Regions from separate parts of the Leucobacter sp. NPDC077196 genome, predicted to be linked through region 2. Evidence: predicted binding sites of a transcription regulator. Region 2 holds the regulator's gene; each other region holds the start of a gene.
What was found. Region 2 encodes HrcA, which represses chaperone genes, less so after heat shock. Its sites were predicted from a motif close to TTNGCACTCGNNNNNNNCGAGTGCNAA; they were not measured.
Positions count from the first base shown of each region.

Region 1: groL (chaperonin GroEL) is a predicted target of HrcA. The motif match lies at 5,558-5,584, and genes of this name have one in related genera.
Region 3: AB0O71_RS07275 (Hsp20/alpha crystallin family protein) is a predicted target of HrcA. The motif match lies at 3,848-3,874, and genes of this name have one in related genera.

Region 1 covers NZ_JBFBML010000001.1:135,235-145,240, reverse strand. Annotated here, with positions in the region: gene AB0O71_RS00590 (SDR family oxidoreductase) at 1-448, shown strand, start outside; gene AB0O71_RS00585 (carbohydrate kinase) at 445-1,347, shown strand; gene AB0O71_RS00580 (response regulator transcription factor) at 1,400-2,101, shown strand; gene AB0O71_RS00575 (HAMP domain-containing sensor histidine kinase) at 2,103-3,599, shown strand; gene groL (chaperonin GroEL) at 3,864-5,486, opposite strand; gene AB0O71_RS00565 (LytR C-terminal domain-containing protein) at 5,759-6,610, opposite strand; gene AB0O71_RS00560 (heme ABC transporter ATP-binding protein) at 6,708-7,544, opposite strand; gene AB0O71_RS00555 (iron ABC transporter permease) at 7,541-8,611, opposite strand; gene AB0O71_RS00550 (ABC transporter substrate-binding protein) at 8,711-9,820, opposite strand; gene AB0O71_RS00545 (HtaA domain-containing protein) at 9,820-10,006, opposite strand, start outside.
Region 2 covers NZ_JBFBML010000006.1:58,667-68,672, reverse strand. Annotated here, with positions in the region: gene AB0O71_RS08030 (MOSC domain-containing protein) at 1-311, opposite strand, end outside; gene lepA (translation elongation factor 4) at 404-2,257, shown strand; gene AB0O71_RS08020 (DUF1990 family protein) at 2,254-3,153, shown strand; gene hemW (radical SAM family heme chaperone HemW) at 3,202-4,428, shown strand; gene hrcA (heat-inducible transcriptional repressor HrcA) at 4,548-5,585, shown strand; gene dnaJ (molecular chaperone DnaJ) at 5,642-6,745, shown strand; gene AB0O71_RS08000 (16S rRNA (uracil(1498)-N(3))-methyltransferase) at 6,748-7,524, shown strand; gene AB0O71_RS07995 (cation:dicarboxylase symporter family transporter) at 7,496-8,878, opposite strand; gene AB0O71_RS07990 (ATP-binding protein) at 9,057-10,006, shown strand, end outside.
Region 3 covers NZ_JBFBML010000005.1:97,271-107,276, reverse strand. Annotated here, with positions in the region: gene AB0O71_RS07290 (family 1 glycosylhydrolase) at 1-1,274, shown strand, start outside; gene AB0O71_RS07285 (VOC family protein) at 1,302-2,327, opposite strand; gene AB0O71_RS07280 (amidase) at 2,348-3,751, shown strand; gene AB0O71_RS07275 (Hsp20/alpha crystallin family protein) at 3,931-4,374, shown strand; gene AB0O71_RS07270 (Gfo/Idh/MocA family oxidoreductase) at 4,497-5,528, opposite strand; gene AB0O71_RS07265 (Gfo/Idh/MocA family oxidoreductase) at 5,537-6,535, opposite strand; gene AB0O71_RS07260 (SDR family oxidoreductase) at 6,551-7,351, opposite strand; gene AB0O71_RS07255 (Gfo/Idh/MocA family oxidoreductase) at 7,401-8,438, opposite strand; gene AB0O71_RS07250 (sugar phosphate isomerase/epimerase) at 8,435-9,328, opposite strand; gene AB0O71_RS07245 (Gfo/Idh/MocA family oxidoreductase) at 9,381-10,006, opposite strand, start outside.

The DNA.
Region 1 (10,006 bases), on a different contig from region 2:
GTGGCGACGACTGCAGGCGATCAACGTCGACGGCACCTTCTTCGTGGCGCAGGTGTTCGCACGGCGCTTGCTGGCCGCCCGCCTCGAGGGCTCCGCGATCCTCGTCTCGTCGATGTCGGCGAAGATCGTCAACGTGCCGCAGCAGCAGACGGCCTACAACACGTCGAAGGCGGCGGTCGATCACCTGACGAAGTCGCTCGCCGTGGAGTGGGCCGGCTCAGGTATCCGCGTCAACGCGATCGCACCCGGCTATTTCCTCTCCGATATGACGAAGCAGTTCACCGAGAGCAACCCCGAGCTCGCTGCAGAGTGGACGTCGCGGATTCCGATCGGACGCATGGGCGACCCCAGCGACCTGCACGGTCTCGTGGCCTTCCTCGCATCCGACGCCTCCTCCTACATCACCGCTCAGTCGATCGTCATCGACGGCGGATACACCGCGCTGTGAAGCACGCATCGGGCGGGGCGCCGCGTGCGCTCGTCTTCGGCGAAGCACTCGTCGACGTGATCGACGGCACCGCGTTTCCCGGCGGCTCGCCGTTGAACGTGGCGGTCGGCCTCAGCCGGCTCGGTGTCGCCACCACGCTCGCCGCCCGCCTCGGCGAAGACGCGCACGGGGCTCAGATCGCGGAGCATCTGCGCGCATCCGCGGTCGTGTTCGCACAGCCCGTGGCGGGGGCAGAAACCTCGCGCGCCGAGGTGAGCCTCGATGCTTCCGGGCAGGCGCAGTATCGTTTCGTGCTCGACTCGGAATTGCCGGCGGTGCCCCTCGAGGGTGTCGACCTGGTGCACACCGGATCGCTCGGCGCGGTGCTCGCGCCCGGCTCCGACACGGTTGCTCGCGCATTCGAGGAGCCCGGCGCCCGATTGCGCAGCTACGACCCGAATATTCGGCCCGATCTCATGAAGGATCACGACGCAACGCTCGGACAGGTCGAGCGCCTCGCCGCACGAAGCCACATCGTGAAGCTGAGCGACGAGGACGCCGCCTGGCTGTATCCCGGGTATGAGCCTGACCGCGTGCTCGCACGGTTCCTCTCCCTGGGTGCGTCACTCGCGGTGCTGACGCGCGGTGCTGCAGGCTGCGTCGCGCGATTTGCCGAAGACGACCTCTCGGTGCCGGCGGAGCGGATCACCGTCGTCGATACCGTCGGCGCTGGCGACTCCTTCATGGCGGCCCTCCTCGCCGCAGTGCTCGATGGACCACTTGCGCCCGCCCTGCTCGCCGACCGGCCGCCCGTTGCTGGCGACGTCGAGCACGCGCTGAAATTCGCGGCTCGCGCGGCGGGCGTCACGTCGTCACGCGCCGGGGCCAACCCGCCGTGGACCCGGGAACTCGCGGCCTGAGCGACCGACACATTTCCAGCCACTTCATAGCAAACGATCAGAGACTGGAATCATGAACACTCAGCCAAAAGGACCCCGGATTCTCATCGTCGACGACGAGCCCAGCATCCGCGAGCTGCTCAGCACGAGTCTCCGCTTCGCCGGGTTCGGCGTTCGGGCGGTCGGCAACGGCGCGCAGACGATCTCAGCGGTGCTCGAAGAAGAACCCGACCTCATCGTGCTCGACGTGATGCTTCCCGACATGAATGGTTTCAGCGTGACCAAGCGTCTGCGCTCGGCGGGCTACACGGCGCCGATCATTTTTCTCACGGCGAAGGACGACACCGAAGACAAGGTCGAGGGTCTCACGGTCGGCGGCGACGACTACGTCACGAAGCCATTCAGCCTCGACGAGATCATCGCTCGCATCAAAGCCGTGCTGCGGCGTACGATCCAGGAGGACGAGGACTCGGTGCTCAGCGTCGGCCCCATCACCATGGATCAGGATACGCACGAGGTGACCGTGCAGGGCGCCTCGGTCGAGCTCTCGCCCACCGAGTTCAAGCTGCTGCGCTACCTGATGCAGAACGCGAATCGCGTGCTCTCGAAGGCGCAGATTCTCGATCACGTCTGGGAGTACGACTTCAACGGCGATGCCGGCATCGTCGAATCGTACATCTCGTACCTGCGGCGCAAGCTCGATCCGTTGACCGAAGAGTCACTGATCCAGACGAAGCGCGGCTTCGGCTACATGCTGAAGACCGAAGTCAAGTAGCGTGGCTCGGCCCAACTGGTCGGAGCGTTGGGCCGACGTCTCGCTGCGGGCGAAGATCACCGGTGTCACGGTCTTCATCCTCTTCCTTGGGCTCATAGTGGCGGGCGTCGGTACGCTCGCCGTGCTGCAGCCCATGCTCACCGCGAATCAGACGCAGGCTCTTGAGCGCCTGCGCGACAACCCGGCCCCGGCGCTTCGCCCATATGCGAACTTCAACGGGCTCACTCCTGAAGACGTCACGCAGGCGCCGAGCGGGTACTACGTCGCGTTGCTCGACGCGGATGGCACGGTGACCCGCGACAACACACGCGATCAGGATCCGAATACCCTGCCCGAGGTCGAGGGCGTCACGCTCGACGAGGTGATGTCGCAGTACCAGAACTCATTCGTCGGTCTGCGCGCCGCCGACGGCGTCAAGTGGAACGCGATCGTAAAGCCGATCTACCAGGAGGGGCAGGCGGCGGGAACGCTGCTCATCGCGTCATCCACCGCGCCGGTCACCCAGACGGTGGCGCAGTACATCATCATCTTCACCGGCTTCGGCATCGCCGTCATCTTGCTCGGCGCCGCACTCACCAGGCTCCTCGTCACCGCGACGTTCCTCCCGCTTGCGGAGGTCGAGCGCACGGCGCTCGAGATCGCACGCGGCGATTATTCGAAGCGCATCATGATCTCGAGCCCGCACACCGAGGTCGGTCATCTCGGGCAATCGCTCAACATCATGCTCGATCGTCTCGACGGGTCACTCGAAGACCAGTCGCGCACCATCGAACGCATGCGCAGATTCATCGGAGATGCGAGCCACGAGCTCCGTACTCCACTCGTCTCCGTCCGGGGCTACGCAGAGCTCTACCGCATGGGCGCGTTGCAGGAGGACGAGAACGTCGCCCAGGCCATGGAGCGCATCGAGAAGGAGGCGATCCGCATGACCTCGCTCGTCGAGGATCTGCTGGCGCTCGCCCGCCTCGACGAACGACGGCCGCTCGCGCTCGCCGCGCTCCCGCTGAATCAGCTGGCGACCGACGCAGCGCTCGATGCCCGAGCCCAGGCCCCGGACCGCGAGGTCAGCGTGATTGCCGACCCGGCAGAACCGACCGTGATCGGCGACGAGCACAAAGTGCGCCAGCTCATGACGAACCTGCTCGGAAACGCGATGCGGCACACGCCCGACGGCGGTCCGATCGAACTCGTCGTGTCGACTCCGGCTCCCGCGCCCGGCGCGAAGTCGTTCGCACGATTCGAGATCGTCGACCACGGCGAAGGCGTACCCGAGCAGATCAGGGACAAGATCTTCGGGCGCTTCTGGCGCGCCGACACCTCACGCAATCGCGAGACGGGCGGCTCGGGGCTCGGCTTGGCCATCGTCAAGTCCATCGTCGATGCGCATGGCGGCAGGGTGAGCGTGCACGAGACCCCCGGCGGCGGGGCGACGTTCCGGGTCGATCTGCCGAGCGCCGCGATCAGCGACGACACGGTACCGGTCCCCCGCATCTCGTAGGCGCCGCGCCCTGCCCGGTCCCCTCCGTACAGGGGATTCATCGTCACGCAGTGCTCCGACTCGCGATTCGACCCGCGCGAAGCCGAATCCCCTGCATGGAGTGGGCGCGGCAGGGCGGGCGCAGCAGGGTGCGCACGGCAGCTGGCGCGAAAGCGAGGCACCCACAGAACCCGCCCCGCATTGCCTGGCTCCCTACACACGCGAACAGGGGCCGCGTCCGAAGACGCGACCCCTGTTCGGGTATCTCTGTTGGAGGCTGAGGACTTAGAAGTCCATGCCACCGGTCGGATCGCCGGCGGGAGCGGCGGAAGCCGGCTCCGGCTTGTCGGCGACGACAGCCTCGGTCGTGAGGAACAGCCCTGCGATCGACGCGGCGTTCTGCAGCGCCGAGCGGGTGACCTTCGCCGGATCCAGGATGCCCTGGGCCACGAGATCGCCGTACTCACCGGTCGCGGCATTCAGGCCGTGACCGATCGGGAGGTTCGCGACGCGATCGGCCACAACGCCCGGCTCAAGGCCAGCGTTGAGCGCGATCTGGCGCAGCGGAGCCTCGATGGCGGTCTGCACGATCTTGGCGCCGACTGCCTCGTCTCCGAGCAGCTCGAGGCCGTCGAAGACGTCCTTGCCGGCCTGGATGAGCGCGACGCCACCGCCGGGCAGCACGCCCTCGTCGACTGCAGCCTTCGCGTTGCGCACTGCGTCTTCGATGCGGTGCTTGCGCTCCTTCAGCTCGACCTCGGTCGCAGCACCCGCCTTGATGACGGCGACGCCGCCTGCGAGCTTCGCGAGGCGCTCCTGCAGCTTCTCACGGTCGTAGTCGCTGTCGGTGTTCTCGATCTCGCGACGGATCTGCGTGACGCGGCCCTGGATCGCCTCGTCGTCGCCGCCACCCTGAACGATGGTGGTCTCGTCCTTGGTGATGATGACCTTGCGGGCGGTGCCCAGCATGTCGAGCGTCGCGTTCTCGAGCTTCAGACCGACCTCTTCCGAGATGACCTGACCGCCGGTGAGGATCGCGATGTCCTGCAGCATTGCCTTGCGGCGATCGCCGAAGCCCGGAGCCTTGACGGCTGCCGACTTGAAGATGCCGCGGATCTTGTTGAGCACGAGCGTAGCGAGAGCCTCGCCCTCGACGTCTTCCGCGAGGATCAGGAGCTGCTTGCCCGACTGGATCACCGGATCGACGACGGGAAGGAGGTCCTTGATGTTCGAGACCTTGCTGTTGACGATGAGGATGTAGGGATCCTCGAAGACTGCTTCCTGGCGATCCGTGTCGGTGACGAAGTACGCCGACAGGTAGCCCTTGTCGAAGCGCATGCCCTCGGTGAGCTCCAGCTCGGTGCCGAAGGTGTTCGACTCCTCGACCGTGACGACGCCTTCCTTGCCGACCTTGTCGATCGCCTCGGCGATGAGCTGACCGATCTGCTCATCGGCTGCCGAGATCGATGCGGTCGCCGCGATCTGGTCGGTGGTCTCGATCTCCTGAGCGTTCTCGAGAAGCTTGGCGGAGACAGCTGCAACAGCCTTCTCGATGCCCTTCTTGATCGCGATCGGGTCGCTGCCGGCCGATACGTTGCGGAGGCCCTCGCGCACGAGCGCCTGAGCGAGCACGGTCGCGGTAGTGGTGCCGTCGCCTGCGACGTCGTCGGTCTTCTTCGCGACCTCCTTGACGAGCTCGGCGCCGATGCGCTCGTAGGGATCGTCGAGTTCGATCTCCTTGGCGATGGAGACGCCGTCGTTGGTGATCGTGGGGGCACCCCACTTCTTCTCCAGCACGACGTTGCGGCCACGCGGGCCGAGCGTCACCTTCACAGCGTCAGCGAGCGTGTTGAGACCCCGCTCGAGTCCACGACGCGCTTCCTCGTTAAACGCAATGATCTTTGCCATGTATTTCGCCCCTCCGGAGGTGTTCGATGTGGTGAGCATCGTGCCGACGCGTGGCGCCCTCGCACGAATGTTTAGCACTCAGTCGGATCGACTGCTAACTCTCATTTTGGCACTCTGACCCGGCGAGTGCAAGCGTGTCTGCTCGCGCGGAGCGAACACTGCGCGAATGCTCGACCACCATCGGGTGTTCGCCGGAGAAACAGGGAAACGCAGGGCGAAACGTGCGGGGAACCCGCGACGAACGTCCGAATACCCCGCTGCAATCCCGGAGGTTACTGAACTGCGGCGTCGCCGGTACCCTGATCGACCGGCGGAATGTTCACCGGGTCTGTGGGCAGCCCGGTCGCAGGGTCGATGGGGAAGCCGGTGCTCGGATCGATATCCCATCCCGTGGCCGGGTCGATGTCGAGTCCGGTCGTGGGATTGATCTCGAAACCGGTGACCGGGTTGATCTCCGGATCGGCCGCGGCACCGTCGGCGTCGGTTTCGGCTTCCGCATCGCTCGCGTTGTCGGCGTTGCCCTCGGTGATCTGCGCGGCCTCCTCGAGACCCGGGCCCGTGTAGTCGGCGCCCAGCAGCACGACGAGGCGCACGCCGTACGATTCGTACTCCGCCGAGGTGTACGTCGAAACGCCGCCGAGCTTTTCTGCGAGTCCGGCGGCGGCCGCTGCATCATCAGGATCGGAGTAGAACACCGCCGAGATCGCGACGTCCGTCGTCGCAGCACTGCCAGAGAACTGAATGGTGCCCCACTGCTCGGCCGTGACGATCTGATCGAGCGCAGCGGCGAGGTTCTCCGTCTGCGTGCCGTTGAGGATCGCGATCGTGGCTTCCGGGTCGAGTTCAGCTTCGACCGTCGGCGCCGCAGAAGACGAGGAGTCTCCTGGTGAGGTGAGCGGCAGCTTTCCGCTGCCGCCGAAGTTCTGCACCGCGAGAATACCCACGGTGGTGAGCAGAGCGAACCCGAGCAGGCCGGCGATGAGGTACTGCCAGATGTAGCGCGGGCGCGCGGTGACGCGGTGGGCTCCGACGCGTCCGGTATGACGAACGCGATCGAAGCGATCTTCCGGGTACGACTGACGGGCAGAGGGATGACTGATCCCGTCCTCGGTCGGTCGCGCCACGCGGTACCCCTTCAGATGTCGCCGATATGCAGGTGAACTCGCGCACTGCGAGATATTTCCACACTACCGTGGCGGACCTGCCAGAACGGTGACAGCCTCAGAGGGCGCGTCGAGGAATCACAACGGGTCTGCCGGTATCGGGATCCGACAGCACTCGAACCGGGGCCCCGTAGACCTCGGAGATGCGCTCCTCGGTGAGCACGTCTCCCGGCACTCCGCGTGCGACGAGCGCGCCGTTGGCGAGAATCGCGACCTCGTCGGCGTACGCTCCGGCGAGCGACAGGTCGTGCAGCACGACGATCACCGCGCGACCGCGCTGAGCGAGCTCGCGCGCGATCTGCAGCACCGATTCCTGGTGCTTCAGGTCGAGGGCCGCGGTCGGTTCGTCAAGCAGCACGACCTTCGTCTCCTGTGCCAGCACGCGAGCGAGCGACACTCGGGCCTTTTCTCCACCCGAGAGGTGCGGGAAGCCGCGCTGAGTGAGGTGCCCGACATCCGCCGCGGAAGTCGCATCCCGGATCGCGCGCTCATCGTCGTCCGATTGCGGCGTGCCGATCCAAGGCGCGCGCCCCATATCGATGACCTGCTGCGCCGTGAACGAAAAGGCGACCTGATTCGCCTGCAGCAGTACCGCACGCGCACGAGCCAATTCGCGCGCCGGCCACTGGGCGAGCTCGCGCCCCTCGAACGAGACCGACCCGCTCGACGGTGCGATGTCACCGGACAGCACGCTCAGCAGCGTCGATTTACCGGCTCCGTTCGGCCCGACGAGGGCGAGCACTTCTCCGTAGCGCACGCCGAGCGTGACGTCCGTGAGAATGGGGAGCGATCCGACGTGGTAACTGACGCCGGTGACCTGCTGCGCGATCTCGCCGCTCCTTTGCGAAGGCAACGGATGCGGCACGCGGGAAGATGCGGAGTTCTCGAGGCTCATGCCCACCCTCCCGAACGGCGGCGATTGCGCCTGATCAGCCAGAAGAAGAAGGGCCCGCCGACGAGCGAAGTCAGCATGCCGATGGGCAGATCCGCCCCGTCGACCAGAGTCCGCGCGAGCAGATCGGCGTAGATCAGCAGCACGGCGCCTCCCAGCAAGGAGCAGACGAGCAGCAGCCGGTGCGCTGGCCCGAGAATCATGCGCATGAGGTGCGGCACGACGAGACCGACGAACGAGATCACGCCGACGAACGCGACGCCGACCCCAGTAAGCAGCGCGACGAGCACGATCGACACGATGCGCAACCGCTCGACGCGCACCCCGAGGTGAGCCGCAGTGCGGTCTCCGAGCGACAGGAGATCGTATTGCTGTGCGAGCAGGATCGCTACGAAGGCGGCGACCGCAGCGACGACCGCCACGATACCGACTTCGTTCCAGCGCGACCCGTTGAGCGAGCCGAGTTGCCAGAAGACGATCTGCTCGCGGCTCGCGGTGTCTCCGATGAAAGTGAAGAGCGCGAGGCCCGCGCCCGCGAACGCGTTGATGGCGACGCCGGTGAGCAGCAGCGTCACGATCTCGGTGCGTCCCTGCGCACGCGCCGTGAGATACACGATGAAGGTCGCCGCGAGGCCCCCGAGAAACGCGAAGACCGCGATGGTCCAGCCGCCGAAGGCCGTGATGCCGAGAGTGATCGACGCCGATGCACCCAGCGCCGCGCCAGAGGAAACGCCGACCACGCCGGGCTCGGCGAGCGGGTTGCCGAAGATCGCCTGCATGACGGCGCCAGCGACCGCCAGCGCAGCGCCGACGAGGAGCGACATGATGACTCGAGGAAAACGGATCTGCCAGAGCGTTCGGTCCAGGAGCTCATCGGTCGGCGCCCACGCATTGGCGATTCCGAGCCTGCGCAGCACCGACCCGACCACTTCCGTCGGTCCGATGGAGAGCTGACCGAGCCCCGCGGAGAGCACGATTCCCACGATCACGAGAATCACCGCCGCAATGATGACGATGGCACCGCGGCCTGCGCTGCGGCGGCCGAGGGTACTCTGTGTGGCGTTCGTCACGTGATGCTTTCTCTGCGCTGGTAGGTGCCGGTGCAGCCCGGAACCGGGGTCGACACGAGCCCCTATTGTATCTGCGTTCGCCCCACCGGGCGTCGCCCGCTACTGTGCCTCGGGCGCGTAGATGGCGCGCGCGAGTGCGTCGAGAATGTCGGCGGAACGGGGGCCGAAGGAGAGGACCGTGCCGTCCTCCATATCGACGAAGCGGCGGTGCTCACCTGCGGTGGTCACGGCAATCGCCGGCTTCTCCTCGAGCAGACCGTCGACGCCCCCGACCGACTCGATCCCGTGCGACATCACCAGAATGAGATCGGGGTTCGCCTTCACGAGCGCTTCGTCGGTCATCGGCTTCATGCCGTCCCAGCCCATATCGGTCGCCACGTCGATTCCGCCGACCCCCTCGATGAGCTGGTCAGCGCCCGACTCCTTGCCGAAGAGATAGTAGACGCCGGCCGATCCGCGAAGGTACACGAAGGCGATGCGCAGTTTATCTTCCGCCGCCGCAGGCGCGATCTCGGCAATCTCAGCGATCTTCGCGTCGACGTCGCTCGCGATGCGTTCCGCGAGCTGCTCTCCGGCTTCAGGGCTTCCGTAGATCGCGGCGACCTGGCGGGCGAGAGCTTCAGCACCGTCGAACGACGGGTCGTTCTTCACGAAGACGACTTGGATGCCCACGTCTTGCAACTGCTCGATGACGTCTCGCGGGCCTACAGATCCATCGGTGATCACGACGTCGGGCCGCAGATCGATGATCGCCTCGGCATTCACGGTGTGGCCACCGCTCGTTACGCGAGGCAAGTCGGCCAAGCTCTCGAGCGTGGTGGATTGATCGACGCCGACGAGGCTTTCGGCGTACCCGAGCCCGGCGACGGTGACCGAGATGTTGCCGCCGAGATCGGCTGCGACCACCTTGTCGGTCCGTTCGACTGTCACGTCGGTGCTCGAACCGTCAGTGGCATACGACGGCACCGTGGCGGGCAGTGTCTGCGTTGGGTTCTCTGCGACGGGTTCGATGTCGGAGTGGTTCAGAACGGCGGTTGACGGCCCCTCGTGCGCCTTGGGATCGTCAAGCGTTGCGAGTTCGGCGAGCGGCTTCGTCGACGGCGCCAAAGGAGCATCGCCGCCGGTCGTGTCCGACGCGGTCGCGCACCCGGCGAGGAGCAACGAGCCCGCTATCAGGGTCGTGAGGCCCGCCGCGATCCTGCGTCGCATCAGCGGTCTTCTCCGAAGAGTCGGTCGTTCGCAGCGGTTTCTGACGACGTCGCCGAGGGCTGCGCCGATTCGGCGATCGGCGCAGCAGCAGGCTTGCCCTTGCGCCCGGCGAGCAGCATGCCACCGGTCACTCCGATGACGAGGATCGCGATACCGCCGATGATGATCGGCATCCACGGGATCGCC
Region 2 (10,006 bases):
TCGCGCCCCGCATCGTCCAGTTCCGTAGTCACGACAACCGATTCGTCTTGAAAGATCGTGATGCGGCGCTCCGCCGCGTCGAACGAGAGTCGCAGTGCGGCGAGCGCGGGAAAGTCCTGCAGAGCGAGCCCCCGCGCCTTCGGCCAGTAGTCGAGCCCGTCGCGCAGCTCGGGCACCGCCGCTTGCGCGAAGCGGAACGCGAGCACGCGGTCGCCGACCACGCGGCCATCTTGCTGCACGGTGATCCGATCGCAGCGTTCCGGGGTGAATCCCTTGACCGGGTAGCGATACAGGGCGACGACGCGAGGCATGAGCACATTCTCGCAGGAGTGCGACGCGCACCGGATTGCGACGTCGTGTCCAGCGTACGAACCGTCGCCCGCGCGTGCGATAATTGCGGACAATGTCTCCACGCAGCCTGAACCCTCCAGTACCGGCGTCGACCGACCCCGCGAAGATTCGCAACTTCTGCATCATCGCGCACATCGACCACGGGAAGTCGACGCTCGCCGACCGCATGCTTCAGGTGACGGGTACTGTTCCCGATCGCGAGATGCGCGCGCAGTACCTCGATCGGATGGATATCGAGCGCGAGCGAGGGATCACCATCAAGTCGCAGGCGGTGCGTATGCACTGGCGAACCGACGATGGAGACTTCGCGCTCAATATGATCGACACCCCCGGGCACGTGGACTTCAGTTACGAGGTGTCTCGTTCGCTGGCGGCCTGCGAGGGTGCGATCCTGCTCGTGGATGCGGCGCAGGGCATCGAAGCGCAGACGCTCGCGAACCTCTACCTCGCCATGGAGAACGATCTCGAGATCATTCCCGTGCTCAACAAGATCGACCTGCCCGCGGCCGATCCCGAGCGCGTCTCGCGCGAGATCGCCGACCTCATCGGCGGTCGGCCCGAAGACATTCTCAAGGTGTCGGGCAAAACGGGCGCCGGCGTCGAGGAGCTGCTCGACAGTGTCGTGAAGCGCATCCCGGCCCCGGTCGGCAATGCCGATGGCCCGCCGCGCGCCATGATCTTCGACTCCGTCTACGACCCTTACCGTGGCGTGGTCACCTACGTGCGCATGATCGACGGCAACCTGTCGCCTCGCGAAAAGGTGCAGATGATGTCGACGGGGTCGGAGCACGAGGCGCTCGAAGTAGGCGTCTCGGCACCCGAGCCCACCCCGACCAAGGGTCTCGCCGTCGGTGAGGTCGGCTACCTCATCACCGGCGTGAAGGATGTGCGCCTCTCGAAGGTGGGGGACACGGTCACGGCGAAGCGCCACCCGGCGACCGAGGCGCTGCCGGGCTACACCGACCCGAAGCCGATGGTCTTCTCGGGGCTCTATCCGCTCGACGGCAGCGACTATCCGGTGCTGCGCGAGGCGCTCGACAAGCTGAAGCTCGAGGACGCGGCGCTGCAGTACGAGCCCGAGACCTCGGTGGCTCTCGGCTTCGGCTTCCGCTGCGGGTTTCTCGGTCTGCTCCACCTCGAGATCATCTCGGAGCGGCTGCGCCGCGAGTTCGATCTCGACCTCATCGCGACGGCTCCGAGCGTGATCTATCAAGTGACCACCGACGATGGGCGCGAGATCACGGTGACGAACCCGTCCGAGTACCCGGATGGGAAGATCTCGAGCGTGCGCGAGCCCGTGGTGAAGACGGCCATTCTGGCGCCGAAGGACTACGTCGGCGCGATCATGGAGCTGTGCCAGAGTCGACGCGGCAGCCTGCTGGGCATGGAGTACCTCGGCGAACGCGTCGAACTGCGCTACAGCATTCCGCTCGGGGAGATCGTCTTCGACTTCTTCGATCACCTGAAGAGTCGCACCCAGGGGTATGCCAGCCTGGACTACGAACCGAGCGGAGACCAAGAGGCCGACCTCGTCAAGGTCGACATCTTGCTGCAGGGCGAAGCCGTCGACGCGTTCAGCGCGATCGTGCACCGGGACAACGCCTACTCGTACGGAACCATGATGGCCGAGCGCCTGCGCAAGCTCATTCCTCGACAGCAGTTCGAGGTGCCGATTCAGGCGGCGATCGGCGCGCGAGTGATCGCACGCGAGACGATCCGCGCGATCCGCAAGGACGTGCTCGCGAAGTGCTACGGCGGCGATATCAGTCGCAAGCGCAAGCTGCTCGAAAAGCAGAAAGAGGGCAAGAAGCGCATGAAGATGGTGGGACGCGTCGAGGTGCCGCAGGAGGCATTCATCGCTGCACTCTCGGGCGATGTGGAGGGCAAGGAAGGGGGCAAGCGATGAGCAAGGGTCAGCCTGCTCGCCGCAGCAGCCACGTGGAGATGCCGGTCGCCTACGCGGCGGTCGGCGCCTCGAAGGATCCCGACATCGTTCGGTTTCCCCCGGAGGGAATGACTTCGTACGAGGAAGAACTGCGTCTCGGAAGCGGGCAGGAGCGATTCTTGATCGCGTCGAGCCTGCTGATGACCTGGGGAGCTCAGCGCGGCTCTGGCGTTCGAGTCACCGATATCGTTCGCGGTGGCGGCTCCGAGTACGTCGGCCCGAGCTTCACGGATGATGGAATGCCCGAGGCCGCCGGGGAGGTCGAGGAGCAGTTCGGCCCCGACGGAGAGCCCTACATCGTCGCGGGAACCACTGCGGTGCTGCATGTCGAGGGTCAGGATCCCCGAAGCGTGCTGGTGGTGTACACCGTCGACGAGGAGCGCCGCGTCGGCTTTGCGTGGGGCACGGGCGACGAAGCGGGGGCCGTCGGCGAGCAGCTCTTTCTCATCGAGTTCCGCGCCGACGACACGGTGTGGGCAGTCGCGCGCGGATTCGTCGCAGCGCCGAAGAACGGATTGCTCGGACTTCGCGGCCGCGCCGACGTGCGCGCTGCCCTTGACGCCGTGAAGCTCGGCATTGCCGCGCTCGCACCTGGCGCGCAGCCCGCTCCCGACCTCGGGCAGGCAGCTGACGACGAGCAGGCCGCGGTCCAGAGTGCGCAGGCTGATGATATTGAGCCGCAGCCCGAACCGGAGCAGCCGGTATCGCCAGAGCCCGCGACGGAGGCAGAGCCGGAGCCGGAGCCCGACACTGCGCCCGCGACTGATCGCGCTGAGCCGACCGATCGCGCCGAGCCGGCCGATCGCGCTGAGCCGGCCGGTGTCGCTCATCAGCGTCGGCCGAGCAAGCGCCCGTGACGCAGAGAACGTTGAGCATCGCGAGTAACATTCGCACCGAAGAGCACTGTGCCCAGCGCGCTGCCTGACGGCGACCCGGCTCCCGAAGACGGCTCCCTTCCGCCCGAAGTCGCAGTCGGCGCCGAATCACGCAACTTTGGCGTGTACGTGCACGTGCCGTACTGCCGTGTGCGCTGCGGATACTGCGACTTCAACACCTACACGGCGAGCGAGCTCGGAGGAACGACCCGCGACGATTACGCGGCGCAGGTCGGGCAGGAGCTCGCGCTCGGCGCACGAGTGCTCCGCGGTGCTGGGCTGCCCGAGCGGCCCGTGTCGACCGTGTTCTTCGGCGGAGGCACCCCCACGCTCCTCCCCGCGTCCGACCTCGCCGCGATGCTCGGTCGCATTCGTGAGGAGTGGGGGCTCGCGGCCGGAGCGGAGGTGACGACGGAGGCGAATCCCGACTCCGTGGACGCCGCATACCTGCAGACGCTCGCGGACGCGGGGTTCACGCGCGTGAGTTTCGGAATGCAATCGGCGGTGCCGCACGTGCTCGCCACGCTCGACCGCACGCACACTCCTGAGCGCGTGCCGCTGGTCACGCAATGGGCGCGCGAGGCCGGGCTCCAGGTGAGCGTCGATCTCATCTACGGCACGCCGGGCGAGAGTCTCGGCGACTGGGAGCGCTCGATCGACGCGGCTCTCGCGTGCGAGCCCGATCACATCTCGGCGTATGCGCTCATCATCGAGCGCGGCACGAAGTTGGCCGCCCAGATTCGACGAGGAGAGGTCGCCGAGCCAGACGAGGATCTGCACGCGGAGATGTACGAGCTGGCCGAGGCGCGCTTCGCAGCTGCGGGATTCTCCTGGTACGAGATCAGCAATTGGTCGCGTTCGCCCGAGACGCGCTCGCGGCACAACCTGGCGTATTGGACGGGCGAGGACTGGTGGGCGGCCGGTCCGGGTGCGCACAGTCACGTGGGCGGAGTGCGCTGGTGGAACGTGAAGCATCCCGGTGCCTACGCGCAGCGAATGGCGCAGGGCATTTCGCCCGCGCACTCTCGTGAGACGCTCTCGGAATCTTCGCGACGCGAAGAACGCATCCTGCTCGAGACGAGGATCGTCGACGGATTGCCGGCGGATGTGCTGAGCGCCGCAGAGCGCCGCGCGATCCCGCAGCTGATTGCTGACGGGCTGCTGGAGGGGCGCTCCGCGATCGCCGGTCGCCTCGTGCCGACGCTGCGCGGGCGACTGCTCGCCGACACGGTGGTGCACCGACTGCTGGGCGCATAACCTGGCACTTCTGCCGCAGTGTGTGGGCGTGTTCGCTGCGAGCGCGACCGGCTCTGCAGTGGCCGGGCTGCGCTAGACTTAGCACTCGGATCAAGTGAGTGCCAGGGTCAGGAGGGGCGATGGTTTCAGAGCGCAGCCTCGCGGTGCTGCACGCGATCGTCGGCGACTACGTATCGTCGAACGAGCCCGTGGGATCGAAGGCGATCGTCGATCGCCACAGCTTCGGCGTCTCGGCCGCGACCATCCGCAACGATATGGCGCTGCTCGAAGAAGACGAACTGATCGCCCAGCCGCATACCTCCTCCGGTCGCGTCCCGACCGACAAGGGGTACCGCCTCTACGTCGACACGCTCGCGCGCATTCGCCCGCTGAGCTCTGCGCAGCGATCGGCCATCGAACGGTTCTTGGGCGAGTCTTCCGATCTCGATGACGTCATGGCGCGCACGGTGCGCATGCTCTCGCAACTCACCAATCAGGTCGCGGTCGCGCAGTATCCGTCGCTGCGACGCACCGTGGTGCGCCACATCGACCTGGTCGCCATCGGTGAGGATCGTGTACTCAGCGTTCTCATCCTGGGAAGCGGCGTGGTCGAGCAGCAGGTCGCCCTGCTGCCGGCTTCTCGAGTGACCGAGGCCTGGGTGCACGGTCTGCGCCAACGCATCGCCGATGCGGCAGTTGGCAGCGATGTGGAGACGGCGACGGCCGCGTTGGCGCGGCTCGAAGAAGACATTTCGGCGTGGTCGCAGCCCGACGAGATCGATCTCGTGCGTCGCGTACTCGCGGTGGTATCTGGCCAGCTGCAGGCCAACCGCAACGATCGCATCGCGGTCGCCGGGGCAGCCAACCTGTCGCGCCCCGGCGGTGAATTCGCCGGATCGCTGCCGGTGGTGCTCGAGGCCATCGAAGAGCAGGTCACCCTGCTCCGGCTCTTCGGCGAGCTGGTGCACGACGATCGCGATGTTTCGGCGTCGATCGGTCGCGAGAACGAGGCGTACGGCCTCTCTGAGACGTCGATCATCGCCTCGAAGTACGAGGACGGCATCGCCATCTCCAAACTCGGCGTCTTGGGGCCGTTGCGTATGGACTACGCCGGCAACATCGCCACGGTGCGCGCGATTGCGCGCTACCTCAACCGATTCCTGGGGGAGGAGCGGTAGCCACCGCACCTCCCGTCCGACCGAACTTCACCCCCTACCCTGAGGAGCGATACAGCGTGGCCGATCATTACGAGACCCTCGGCGTCACCCGCGAAGCGACCGCCGAAGAGATCAAGAAGGCCTACCGGCGCCTCGCGCGTCAGTTGCATCCCGACGTGAATCCGAGCGAGGACGCGGCCGAGCAGTTCAAGAGCGTGACTCACGCCTACGACGTGCTCAGCGACCCCGAGCAGCGGCAGCACTACGACATGGGAGGATCGCAGGGGGGTGCGGCAGGGTTCGGCGATATCTTCGAGACGTTCTTCGGAGGCGGCGGTTTCGGGGGCGCGGGCCAGCGCGGACCGCGGTCACGTTCGGAGCGCGGCGACGATGCGATGATCCGCGTCGACGTCTCGCTCGAAGACGTCATCTTCGGCACGCAGCGCGAGATCACCGTGAACACGGCCGTGCTTTGCGAGGTGTGTCAGGGCAGCTGCTGCCAGCCGGGCACCCATCCCGTCACCTGCGACGTCTGCGGTGGTCAGGGGCAGGTGCAGCGCCAGGTGCGCTCGCTCTTCGGCAACGTGGTCACGATGCATCCGTGCGGCAGCTGCCAGGGCTACGGCACCATCATCGAGCATCCGTGCGTGCAGTGCGCGGGTAAGGGGCGCGTGCGCGAACGCCGCACGTTCCCCATCGAGGTGCCCTCGGGCATCGATACCGGGACGCGCCTGCAGATGCGCGGCGGCGGAGAGGTCGGCCCCGGCGGCGGACCGAATGGCGACCTGTTCATCGAGTTCCGCGTGATGCATCACGACATATTCAGTCGTGACGGCAACGACCTGCTGTGCACGATGCAGCTCTCCATGACCGACGCGATTCTCGGCGCCGATGCGAAGCTCGCGGGGCTCGACGGCGAGGTCGAAGTCGAGGTCGAGCCCGGCGTGCAGTCGGGTGACATGCTTACGGTGCGCGGTCGCGGGATCCAGGGCCTGCGCAGCACCACCCGCGGTGATCTGAAGATCGCCGTGCAGGTCGCGACTCCGACGAAGCTCTCGAATCGGGAGAAGGATCTCGTGCGGCAGCTCGCGTCGCTGCGCAAGGACGATGCTCCGCACCTCGGTGAGTTCCACCAGGGCTTCTTCGGCAAGATTCGCGATCGCTTCTTCCGTCAGGGCTGATCGTGGCGAACCTCTACTACCGCGAAGATCTCGACGAAGCTGACCTCGTGGTTGGGGCGCTGGTCGAGGTCGGCGGTGATGAGGCGCGCCATGCAGTGCGGGTGAGTCGTCTGCGGGTCGGTGAGCGCACCTCGATCGGCAACGGCGCGGGCGCGTACGCCGAGGGAACGGTCGAAGCCGTCTCCAAGGACCGCTTCACGGTGCGCATCGATCTCGCTCACCCGCGTGCAGCGGAGAGCACGCCCAGGTTGGTGCTCGTGCAGGCCCTCGCGAAGGGGGACCGGGATGAGCGCGCCGTCGAGCAGTCCACAGAATTCGGCGTCGACGCGATCGCGCCGTGGCAGGCCGCGCGGTCCGTGTCACGTTGGGACGGCCCGGGCGGGCCGGAGAAGGTCGCGAAGGGACGCGCGAAGTGGCAGCGCATCGCCCGCGAGGCCGCTAAGCAGTCGATGCGCGCGCGCATTCCCGTGGTGCGCGAACCTCTCGTGCTGCGGGATCTGCAAGAGCTCGCCGCGCGTGAGGATCGAGCGGTGGTCGTGCTGCACCCGCGCGGCACCGCGAGACTCTCGACGTGGGCGCGATCCGCAGCGACAGCGGGGCGCCCGCCGGAGGAGCTGCTGCTCGTGGTCGGACCGGAAGGCGGTTTCTCCGACGATGAGCTCGATGCGCTCCAGGAGGCCGGAGCAACGGTGCTGCTGCTCGGCGACACCGTGCTCCGTACCTCCTCTGCCGGCCCCGCCGCGATTGCGGTCATGAACGCGGCATTCGCCCGCTGGTGACCGCGGGCCTTGCGGAGAGCGTGCGCGCCCCGTGCTCATCGCTGCTGAGCGTCGATTCGTCGAACGGCACCTCGCCGCTCAGCACGCGACGCACGCGCTGAGTATCGATCTGCTTCGTCCACGATCCGAGCAGCAGCGTCGCAACCGCGTTGCCGGTGAAATTGGTCAGCGCTCGTCCCTCGGACATGAATCGATCAATGCCCACGATGACCCCCACTCCGTCGACCAACTCGGGCCGGTACGCCTGGAGCCCACCCGCGAGTGTCGCCAGGCCCGCCCCCGTCACCCCGGCGGCCCCCTTCGAGGCGATGATCATGAAGACGAGCAGCCCGATCTGCTCGCTGACGCTCATCGGGTCGCCCATGCCCGCGGCGATGAAGAGCGAGGCCATGGTGAGGTAGATCGCGGTGCCGTCGAGGTTGAAGGAATAGCCCGTGGGAACGGTGATGCCGACGACCGGTTTCGAGACGCCCACGTGTTCCATTTTGGCGATGAGGCGCGGCAGGGCCGACTCGGACGACGAGGTGCCGACGATCAAGAGGTACTCGCGTCCGAGATACTTCATCAGCGCGAAGATGTTGATGCGTGTGACCGCATAGAGCAGGGTCCCGAGTACGCCGACGATGAAGATGATGCAGGTGATGTAGAAACCGATCATGAGCACGCCGAGACTCCAGATCGCTGTCGCTCCCGTCTTCCCGACGACGGCGGCGATCGCGCCGAATGCTCCGAGCGGCGCGAGCCAGAGGATCATGCTGAGTATGCGGAATACCAGCGTCTGCAGGTGCCGGATCGCCTCCATGACGGGAGCCGCTCGATCGCCGAGACCCTGGAGGGCGAAGCCGGTGAGCAGCGCGATGAAGAGCACCTGCAGCACGCTCTCGCCTGTGAAGGCCGAGAAGAACGTCGTCGGGATGATTCCCAGCACGAAGTCTTGCGTGCTGCTGCTTTCGCCTTCGACCGCGTACTCCGCGCCCTGCATGTCGAGACCGGTTCCCGGGTGGAGCAGGTTGCCCACGACGAGCCCGATCGCCAAAGCGAAGGTCGACATGGTCATGAAGTACGCGAGGGCGAGCCCGCCGATCTTTCCGACGGTTGCGGCCTTCGCGATCGAGCCGACGCCGATGACGATGGTGCAGAAGATGATCGGGGCGATCATCATCTTGATGAGGCCGACGAACGCCTTGCCGAGCGGTTCGAGCCCGACGGCGAAGCCCGGGAACACGAGCCCCACGACCGCGCCGAGCACAACGGCAGCGATGACGGCGACGTAGAGCCAGGTGTGCCTGTCCCACGCCTTCCTTCGCTGCTTCCGCGGTGACGATCCGAATTCACTGGGTGTTGTCGCGGCCATGATGTTCCTCCTGAGAACGCCGTTGTTCGTGTGCACCGATCCGAGAGCGCCTCTGCGGCACACCCGCGGTGCGCAATCACGCTAGGCCGCATCCGCGTCTTCAGCTCTTTTCGGGCATATCGGACTCGGCCTGCCCCAGCCGGTACAGCAGGCCCGTCGACATGAGATGATGTGACTCATGAGTCACGAAGGTCGATCGAGTGCCACCTCGCGCGTCTTCGCGATTTTGATGGCCGGAGTGCTGGCAGTGAGCGTCATCGTCACAGCGCTGCTGATGTGGGACAGCCGGCGGGCAGAGTACCGGCACACCGAGCGCACGACGCAGGCGCTCGCGATCGCGATCGCCTCGGCGCCTGAGACCGCGATCGCGCTCTCTGAACGCCTCGAATCCGAGCGCGTCGCGCTGATGCAGGAGCACGTGTCGGAGCTCAGGCGCGACGTCGGTGTGAGCTACATCACCGTGATGGACCGCGACGGAACACGATTCACCCACCCGGATCCGGAGCAGATCGGAAAACGCTACCGAGGCACGATTCCCGATGCGCCGCATCGCTTGACGGAGCGATGGACGGGCACGCTGGGACCGTCAGTGCGCACCATTGCCCCGGTCACGGAGTCTTCTGGTGCGACGGTCGGGTGGGTGTCGGTCGGCATCACCGTCAGCTCGATTGCGGAAAAGATCTCAGATGAGATTCCGCTCGCCCTTGCGGTGAGCGGAACGTTCGCGGTGATCGGTGGGTTCGCCGCCTTCGCAGCCCGACGAGTCACGCGTCGCATTACCGGCGACCTTTCAGCCGAAGCGGTGCGCGACGCGCTGATCTCGCACGACTCGTTGCGCTCGCTCAGCGAGTCTCTCGCAGCGCAGACCCACGAACACGGCAATCGCTTGCACGCCGCGATTGCGCTGCTCGAACTCGGTCGGCAAGACGAAGCCATCGACATGCTCGCAGCGACTGCGCTTCGCAGCCAAGAACTGGCCGACGTCGTGGCCGCTCCCGAAGCGCTCGACCCGGCCGTGAGCGCTCTGATCGTCGGCAAGACCGCCCAGGCGGCCGAGCGGGGCGTCTCTGTCGCAGTCGACATCGCTCCGGAGCTCCCGAAACTTGCGCTCGGCGCAATGGAACTCGT
Region 3 (10,006 bases), on a different contig from region 2:
GGTACTCCCAGTACGCAGCGACCACACCCGAGCGCGCGGCGGCTCACGCGCTCGGCGTTCCCGCTCGGGGCAGCGCAGTGCTGCAACTCGCGCAGGCGACGGCCCCGCTCGGTTTCGCGCTCGTTCCGACGCCTGGCGCACGGTGGGGAGGCGCGCACCGTCAGATCACACCCGGCGGGTTCCGTCGCGCACTCGACTGGCTCGACAGCACCTATCCCGACCATCCCGACGTACTCATCACGGAGAACGGCGTCGGCGGCGCAGACGAGCCCGGAGCAGACGGAGCGGTGCACGACACCGATCGCATCGAATACCTGACCTGGGCGCTCGAAGAGCTCGCAACGGCGATCGAAGACGGTGCTCGAGTCCGTGGGTATCACGTGTGGTCGAGCATCGACAATCTTCAGTGGATGGCGGGCTTCACCCATCGCTTCGGGCTGGTGCACGTGGACCCGCAGACGCTAGCGCGCACTCCGAAGGACTCATTCCGCTGGTTCCAGGAGGTCGTGCGCTCGGGCGCGGTACCCGACCCGTCGAACTGGATCGACGGCCCTCCCGCCGGGGACCATCTGGGCGTCGATGTCACGGGCGTCCGCAACGTTCGCGGAGTCGGAGGACTGCGCTTCACGGATACGGGTACGGTGCGCGATGGCGCGCTCCTGCGCAGCGCCGGTTTGCACACACTCACGCTCGACGGCGAGCGCGCGCTCACCGAGTACGGCGTGCGCACCGTCGTTGACCTGCGGGGCGCCGTCGAGCGCGCAGCGGCTCCAGATCCACGCTTCGGTCCGAAGCTCGTCTCGGTACCGCTCTACGAGCCCGCGCCGGGCGACTCTCAGCTCCTGGCGCTCCCCGAGATCTATCGCACGATCACGGACACCAAGGGCGCAGCGATCGTCGCGGTCGCCCGCGAGATCCTCGCTGCGGCCGACGGTTCTGTTCTCGTGCACTGCACGGCGGGCAAAGACCGTACCGGCGTGCTTGTTGCGCTGCTGCTCTCAGCGGTCGGCGTCTGCGATGACGACGTCATCGAGAGCTACACCGAATCCGCTGCCAGGCTCGGCGAAGGCTTCGCTGACGAGGTTCGCTCGCATTTCGGGGGCGTGATGATTCCCGCGGAGATGGAGGACTTCCTGTTCGCATCTCCCGCAGCGCATCTGCGGGACGTGCTCGAGAGAGTACGCCGTGAGCACGGCTCGACGTGGGCGTATCTTCTCGCCCACGGCCTCACCATGGACGAGCTCGCGCAGCTTCGCGCGCACTTTCGCAGCTGACCGCGGCACGGTGGTGCGCCGGGTCTGCTACCCCGGCACCACCAGCCGCACGGCGTTGCCCCACGGGTCCCAGGCGGTGATGCCCGACTCGGATCGCTCCGAGGTGTAACCCCCGTCTGCCAAGCGCGTCTCGATGTCGTCGATGGCGCCGGCCCCGGGCACTGCTACGGTGAACCCCGCGAGACCCGTCGCGTTCGTGCGGGACTCGGCGCCTTCGCTCTGCCAGGTGTTCGTGGCCACGTGGTGGTGGTAGCCGTCCGCGGCGTAGAACAGGGCGCCATCGGCTCGCGCGGTGACGGCGAAGCCGAGCGCACCGGCGTAGAACTCCTCGGCCTGCTCGAGGTCGCCGACCTTGAGGTGCACGTGACCCACGGTCGCGCCGTCTGCCGCGGCACCGTCGCCCAGGTGTTCGGCGATGAAGGCATTGGGATCGAGTTCTGCCGAGCCCAACTGCACCTCGCCCCGCTCCCACACCCATTCGCTCGCCGGGCGGTCGGCGTAGAGCTCGAGCCCGTTGCCCTCGGGGTCCAAGAAGTAGAACGCCTCGCTGACGGCGTGGTCTGCGGATCCCTGGAACGTGTGGGGGGCCGTGTTCGCGAGATTCAGAATGGCGGCGGCGAGCGCCTGCCGGTCGGGATACAGGATGGCCGAGTGGTACAGGCCGGGCTCGGCGAGCGTCGAGCCGTCCTCACCCTCCTCGTTGACGGTGAGTCGGATCAGCGGCTCGTCGAACCCGAGCACCGCTCCGGCTTCGGACTCCTCGAGCACCCGCAGACCGACGGCGTCGGCGTAGTAGTCGCGCACCGCGGGGAGCTCGTGCACGTGCAGTTCGACCGCGCCCATACTCGTTCCATCCGGCAGCGCAGCAGCGGGGGCCGCGTCACCTCCTGCGGAAGCGGACTGGGAGATCGCGAACCAGGTGATCCCTCCCGCAGCGGAGAGGAGCGCCCCGATGGCGACCGCGACGAGGATGGGCCTGCGGGAGCGTGGTGAGGAATCGATGCGCGGCACGCTGAGAAGAACGACGCGAGCACTGCGCGCATTCCCGGTCATCGCGCTCGTAAGCTGAAGGAATGGAAGATGCGGAGGCGCCCGGGAGTGCGGTGGCGTGGCGCGACGCGCTCCGCAGCGGTGAGATTTCGGCGCGCGAGGCGACCGGGTATTTCTTGCAGCGCATCGAGGATCGCCGAGACCTCGGAGCATTCCTCTCAGTGACGGCCGATCACGCGCTGGCGAGTGCGGCCGCTGCCGACGCGCGATTCGCTTCGGCCCGCCCCTCGGAGCGCGCGCTGCTGCCGCGTCTTCACGGACTGCCCACCGCATTCAAAGACCTCGTCGAGGTCGCCGGGGTCGCGACCACGCGCGGGAGCGCTGCACTGCGGCACCCGGTCGCCGCGTCCGATGCGCCCGGCGTCGCGATGCTCCGCGAGGCCGGCGCGATCGTGCTCGGGAAGACGCAGGTTCCAGAGCTCGGCCTCACCGGCTATTCGGAGAACGCGATCGCCCCGGCGGCCCGGAACCCGCTCGATCTCTCGCGCACCCCGGGCGGTTCATCGGGCGGGAGCGCTGCGGCGGTCGCGGCCCGCCTCATCCCCGTCGGCCCCGGAACCGACGGCGGCGGCTCGATTCGCATTCCGGCGCTCGCGTGCGGGATCATCGGCCTGAAGCCGGGCCTGGGTGCGGTGCCCGGCGACGTCGGCAGCTCGGCCGCGCACGCCCTGCACGACGAATTCGGCGCCCCGCGGCTCACTGTGAGCGGCCCGCTGGGCGCGGACGCGGCAGATGCGGCGCTGCTCTTCGATGCGCAGCGCGGAGCGCGGAGCGAGCCGGCCCTCGCGGCCGTGCGCGCAGCCGACGGTCTCACAGGGCTGCGCATCGGGGTCACGGAGGCTTCGCCCTTCGCCTCCGCCTACCCGACCGCGCTCAGCGGCGATGCGCTCAGCGCGCTGGAGGTGGCGAGCGCGCGCCTCCAGGCGCGTGAGCACCGCATCGAGCAGGCGGCGATCTCCTACGACCCGGGGTACCCGGAAGCGTTCACCACCGCGTGGACGGCGGGCCTCTCACGGGTGCCGCTCGCCGCCGATGCGGTCGAACGACTGATGCCGCTCACCCGCGTCTTCCGCGAACGCGCACTCGCCCGGAGCGCCGAGGCGCACGGGCGCGCGGGGGCACGACTGCGCGAGTTCGCCGCCGATGTCCGAGCGCAGTGGGGCCGCTACGACGCGGTGCTCACGCCCGGGCTCACGATGCTGCCGCCCCGCATCGGCGCCTTCACGTCCCTCGACCCCGACGACGACTACCGCCTGCAGTGCGAGTGGGCGCCCTTCACCTCGATGGTCAATGTGTCGGGGCTGCCGGCGATCGCCGTGCCGATACTCCGGCTGCCGACCGGGCATTCGATGGGAGTGCAGCTCATCGGCACGACGGGGTCGGAGGCGCGGTTGCTGCAACTCGCGGCGCAACTTCTGGGAGGGTGAAACCGCGATTCGCGGAGGTGTTGCTCGCGAGGGCAAAGCTGTCGGCGGGGCGGCAGGGCCGCTCCGGATCTTCCAGGAATCTTGCAGCGCACTTCATTAGCACTCTCAGGTATCGAGTGCTAAATTATCTGCACATTGAGTGACAGGCACTCAAGTTTCAGTGGAAGGAGATAATCATCATGGCAATGACGTTCGATCCCTTCAGCGAACTGGATCGCTGGGCCGCAGGAGCGCTGCAGCAGGCGCGCTCCGGTCCGCGCCAAATGCCCGTCGACCTGCAGCGCGACCACGAGCGCTACGTGCTGAACGCCGATCTGCCAGGCGTCGATCCCGGATCGATCGACGTCGACGTCGACGGCCAGCTGCTGACCATCCGCGCCCAGCGCACCGCCGACGCGGCGGAAGGTTCGAAGTGGCTCACACGCGAACGCCCCTCCGGCACGTACCTCCGCCAGTTCAGCGTCGGGCAGGGCGTCGACATCGCCGGCATCTCGGCGTCCTACGACAACGGCGTGCTGAGCGTCGTCATCCCCGTCAGCGAGCAGGCGAAACCGCGCAAGATCGCAGTGGAGGGCCAGACGGAGGCCCGCGCTTCCGACGCGCAGAAGTCGCTCACGCACTAGCGGACGAGCGCACGGCCGGGGCGCGTGCGCGATCGGTCGGGGCAGCGGCGCGATTCGCGCTCCTGCCCCGACCAAGGGCCTGACGCGGCCGATGAGCAACACGCGCCGTCCGTCACTCCTCGTCACTCGGTCGCGTCGAGAGGATCCCCCATCAACTCACGGGCGCGCTCGATCAGCGCCACCGTTTCGAGCGTGCGCTCGAGCGGGCGCAGCGGAGACTCGAGCAGACCGGAGTCGATGCACCGCGCGACCTCCAGCGCCTCCCAGAAGAGCTGCGTGTGCCCGAGCGGCTCCTCGTGCCAGCGGAGCTCCTCGCCGTCGTGGAATCGCACCGTCACCGGCCCCGGCTGGTAGAAGGGCGCATCGAGCACGAGCGTCGCCTCGGTGCCCGCGATGTACGCGGTGGTCGGCGTATCGGCGAGCATCGATGCGCTGACGGTGGCGAGGCGATCGTGCTCGTCGTTCAGCAGCGCGTGGAACTCGCCTACCGCCCCCCGCGCGGCGCCCGCCGGCGCGGTCTCGCGGCGACCGTGGGCGGACCGCACCCCCAGCCCCGGGACGACCTCGTTCGCGAACATCAGCGTGTACGAGCCGATGTCATTCATCACCCCGCCGCCCTGATCGGGGTCCATGGCCCGATGATGATCGACGAGCCGCTCGCCGAGGTTGGCGTGCACCTCGACGATGTCGCCGAGCAGGCCGGCCCGCAGCACCTGCCGCACCACCGAGAAGCGCGGAAGCGCGAGCGACCACACGGCTTCCATCGCGAAGACTCCGCGGGCGCGTGCGAGGTCGGCCAGGCGCCGGGCGTCCGATACACGAGGCGTCATCGGCTTCTCCACGAGCACCGGCTTGCCCGCCTCGATCGCCAGGCTGGCGTGGGCGAAGTGGTCGAGGTGCCCGGTGGCGACGTACACGACGTCGATGTCGCTCGCCACGAGCTCCTCGTACGAACCGTATGCGCTGGCAATGCCGTGCTGCTCGGCGAACTGCTGCGCGCGGGCGAGGCTGCGCGAGCCCACGGCTACAACCTGCTGAGCGGTCGAACGGTGCAGAGCCTCTACGAACTTGCCGGCAATCCACCCGGTACCGAGAATCGCCCAGCGCTGCACCGGCACCGCCATCGGGTCGGGCACGTCGGGTGCGGGCAGCACGCGCGCATTCACGCCCCCGCCCCCACCGACACGAAGACGCCGCCCGAGCGCATCGAGGCCACCGCGGCCGCTGCGACGCGAGTGGCTCTGGCCCCGTCCTCGACCGTCGCCAGCGTCGGCGCCCGCCCGTCATTCAGCGCCGACACCCACTCCTGCAACTCGAGGCGGTACGCCTCGGCGAATCGGGGGCGGAAGTCGGCCGCCAAGCCGTTGCGCGAGGCGAGCTCGGCGTGCGTCTGCACCGGGTACGGCTCCGCGATCGACACCGCACCCGTCTCGCACAGCACCTCGCAGCGCATGTCGTAGCCGTATCGGGCGTTGAGCGAGTTCTCTACCGTCGAGAGGGCGCCGTCGGCCGTGCGCAGCAGCAGCAGGAAGGGTTCGCTCAGGCCGTCACTCATGGCGCTCGGCACCGCCGGCGCATGCCAGCTCACCTCGGTGACCTCGGACCCGAGCAACCACGGCACCACATCGATGTCGTGAATCGCCGAATTGAAGATCACCGTCTCATCGGTCGCCCCGGGTCCGGTCGTCACGCCGCGCCCGACCGAGTGCACCATGACCGGGCGTCCGTGCGCCCCCGAGTCGACCTCGCGCTTCTGAGCAACATAGCCGGGATCGAATCGGCGCATGAACCCTTGATGCACGAGGGGCACACCGGCGCCGACGGCCGTGCGATGCGCGGCGATCACGCGATCCGCCTCCTCGACCGAGTACGAGAGGGGCTTCTCGCAGAGCGTGGGCTTGCCCGCAGCGATGCACGCGAGCGTCTGCGCTGCGTGCAGCGTGTCTGGGGACGCGATGAGCACCGCCTCGACATCGGGAGCGTTGATGAGTTCGAGGGGGTCGGCGTGGGCGACCGCGCCCGGAATCGCCGCGACGACGGCGCCCGCTCGCTCTGCGTCGGGATCGGCGACGGCGACGACCGTCGCGCCCGAAACCTGCTTGTGCAGCAGCTGCGCGTGAAAGGCGCCCATGACGCCGGTGCCGATGATTCCGATTTTCATGTTGATCCCCTGTAGTTACTGATCGTATGCGCCGGGCACGTTCTGATCCCAGTCGATGATCGAGCCGGTGACGACACCGCTGCGAGCGCTCAACAGGAAGACGATCGCGTCGGCGATCTCATCGGGCCGACCGAGTTTTCCCATGGGCTGCTTGGCTTCGGCCCGCTCGAGCCAATCGTCTTCCGCACCGTGGAACGTCTGCTGAGTGATGGCCTCACCCGGTGTCGCGGTCCACCCGATGTTGAGCCCGTTGATGCGAATGCGGTCGAATCGGTGCGCGAACGCCGCGTTCTTGGTCAAGCCCGCGAGTCCCGCCTTCGACGCCACGTAGGGTGCGAGGTACGGCTGCCCGCCGTGCATGGACATGCTGATCACATTGACGATCGTGCCTGGCACGCCGCGTCGACGCATATCGGCAACGACCCCCTGCATCATCATGAACGGCACCGTGATGTTGAGGTTCAGATGCTCCTGGAGCAGTTCGCGCGACGTGTCGAGCAGCGTGCCCCGCGTCGTCGCTCCCGCTGCGTTCACCAGACTGTCGACTCGACCGAAGTGCGCGATGGTCTCGGCGACGACGCGCTCGGCCTCCCCCGCGACGGCCAGATCGGCGATGATCGCGCGTGCTTCGAAACCGTCCCTTGCCGAGCCGTGCTCACGGATCGCGGCGAGGGCGACCTCAGCCTTCTCACCGCTCCGGCCGACGATGACAACGCCTGCGGCGTCCTCGCGAGCCGCGGCTTCGGCGACGGCGCGCCCCAGGCCCTGCGTGCCCCCGGTGACGATGAGAATCTTGCCGGTGAGTAATTGCTGCATGTGATGCGCTCCTTCGGGATCTGCTGCTGCTACTGCAACGGGCGCTGCTTCAGTCGGCCAGCCTTGCCGGGCGGAGCGGCAGACCCGCTCCGGTGTAGATCGCGTCGATCATCTGCATGGTGCGGCGGGATCGATCCAACTCGATGCGCGAGCGCTCGCCGTTGCGCAGCGCTGCTCGCACCCGGCCCAGCTGATACGCGTACGAAGACGTCGTATCGAGCTGTTCGATGCGCTCTTCGACGCCGGCACCGCTGGTGCTGCGCACGATGAGCCGCCCGTCTTCTTGCGGCTTGACGAAGTTCGGCAGCACGACCTCCCCCAGGCTGCCGCTCACCCGGAGCCCGAAGTTCCACTCGGGGCTCTCCATGCTGGTGTGGATCGATGCGGCGACGCCTCCGAGGTGCATCTCGGCAACGACGGTCGCATCGACCCGCGCGTCTGCCTCGTACGGCTCGGCTCGTGCGGAATCGAGTTCGAGTTCCGCGTTGCCGGGGAGTCCCGCCCCGGCGAGCGCCTCCCGGAGCAGGAGCAGCGCGTTGACCGCGTAGCAGCCGAGATCCATCATGACGCCACCGGCCAGATCGAAACTCCATCTCGGGTCTTCGGCACCCGGATCCGGCATGTCCATTTGCACGTCGATGCTGCGGATCTCACCGATCGCACCGTCTCGCACCTGGCTGATGAGTCGGTGCATGCCGGGGTGGTCGGCGTAGTGGAATGCCTCCCAGGCCCATCCGCGCGAATGCTCGAGTCGGGCGGCGACCCGATCGAATTCGGCGAGATTCGCAGCCATCGGCTTCTCGACGAGCACATTGCGGCCGGCTGCGAGGGCTCGCGCCGTCCACTCGGCGTGCAGCGCGTTGGGCAAGCCGATGTAGACGAGGTCGAGCGAATCGTCTGCGATGAGCGACTCGTAGCTCTCGGCCGCCGACTCGAAGCCCCGCTCGGCGGCGTAGCGCTTCGCGCGCTCGGGATCCCGCGCCGCCACCGCAGCACGCACATCATCCGTCTCCTCAGTCGCCGCGATGATCGACACGTCGGCGATGCGGGAGGCCCCGAGCATGCCGATGCGCAGCGGGGCGTTCACGCGGCCACCGTGCCAGTCTCGCCGAGCGCCTCGCGCAGGAAAGCGACGCTGCGGTGCGCATTGTCGAACGCACGCGTCGCGTCTGCCTCACTTTCGACAACGGTGTCCTGCTCCAGCACGTACCACCCCGCGTACCCCGCGTCGCGCAGCGCCCCGATGATCTCGCCGATGCGCGCGTCGCCCGAGCCGAGCGCCTGATACATGCCCTGACGCACCCCCTCGCGGTAATCGATCTCTCCCGCACGCACCCGTGCGGCGACGGCGAGGCTCACGTCTTTCAAGTGCGCGTGCACCATACGGCTCGCGTGCTGCTGCACGAACGCGACCGGATCGCCGCCGCCGAGCGTGTAGTGCCCCGTATCGAGGCACAGCCCGAGGCGGGAGCCGGCGACCACTCGCTCGACGGCTTCGGGCCTTTCGACGACGGTGCCCAGGTGGGGGTGCAGCGTGGCGACCACGCCGACCGCTGCCGCGGCGTCGAGTGCGCGATCGAGGTTGGCCAGCAGCGTCGCCCACTCGGTTTCCGTGAGCTCGGCGGCCCCGTCGTATCCCTCCGCGCCCGTCACGGCCGACAGCACGAGGGTCGTCGCGCCAGACGCGACGTACGCCTCGAGCTCACGCTCGATCGCAGGCAGCGGATCCTCCGCCTCGCGGTGCAGCACCACGGGGAAGAACCCGCCGACCGCGCTGAGCCCCGCAGCGTCGAGCGCAGCGGCTCGCTCGGTCGGTGCGTCGGGCAGAAACCCCTCGGGACCGAACTCGGTCGCCGTGATCCCGAGCGAGACCATCTCTGAGAGCACGCGCTCGCGCTCGAGCTGCAGCCCCCAATTCGGAACTTCGATGACGCCCCAGCTGATGGGGGCGGATGCGATACGTGCAGGGTGCGCCATGTGCGACTCCTTCGTCGGTGTTGTTGTCGTGCCTGGGGAGGTGCTTCGAGAACTAGGCGCCGGCCGCCGTCGTTCCGTCGACCGGGGCGCTCGACTCCCAGGAGCGCGTCTCGGCCGATCGTTCGGCAGCTGAGACCACCTGGGCGGCGGAGAGCGCGTCGTGAATGTTCGAGTTGATCGCCTCGCGGCCGAGTACCGCCTGCAAGAACTTCTTCGCCTCGATCACCTTGAGGTCGTCGTAGCCCATCGAAGTGCCCGCACCGGGCTGGAAGCGGCCGAAGTCGCCCATGCCCGGGCGCGCCATGACGCGCGTGTAGCCCTGGTTCTCGGCGCCGAGGCCGCCTGAGAGGTGGAGCTCGTTCATGCGCTCGAAGTCCCAGTGCGCCGAGCCCTCCGTGCCGTAGACCTCGATGCCGTAGCTCGCCCGCGGCCCCACCGAGACGCGCGAGGCCTCGAGCGTGCCGACCGCGTTCGCCGCCGGGGCCCCGTCGGCGATGCGCACGAGCATGCCGGCGTAGTCCTCGTTCTCGACCGGCTTCATCTCGCCGTTCTCGATCACCGCGAAATGGGTGCCCGTGCCCATCGGCATCTCGGGGCGCTCCGAGTACACCGTCGAGGTGACCGCGCTGACCTCGGTGATCGGCCCGAGCGTGTACTGCACGAGATCGACGAGGTGCC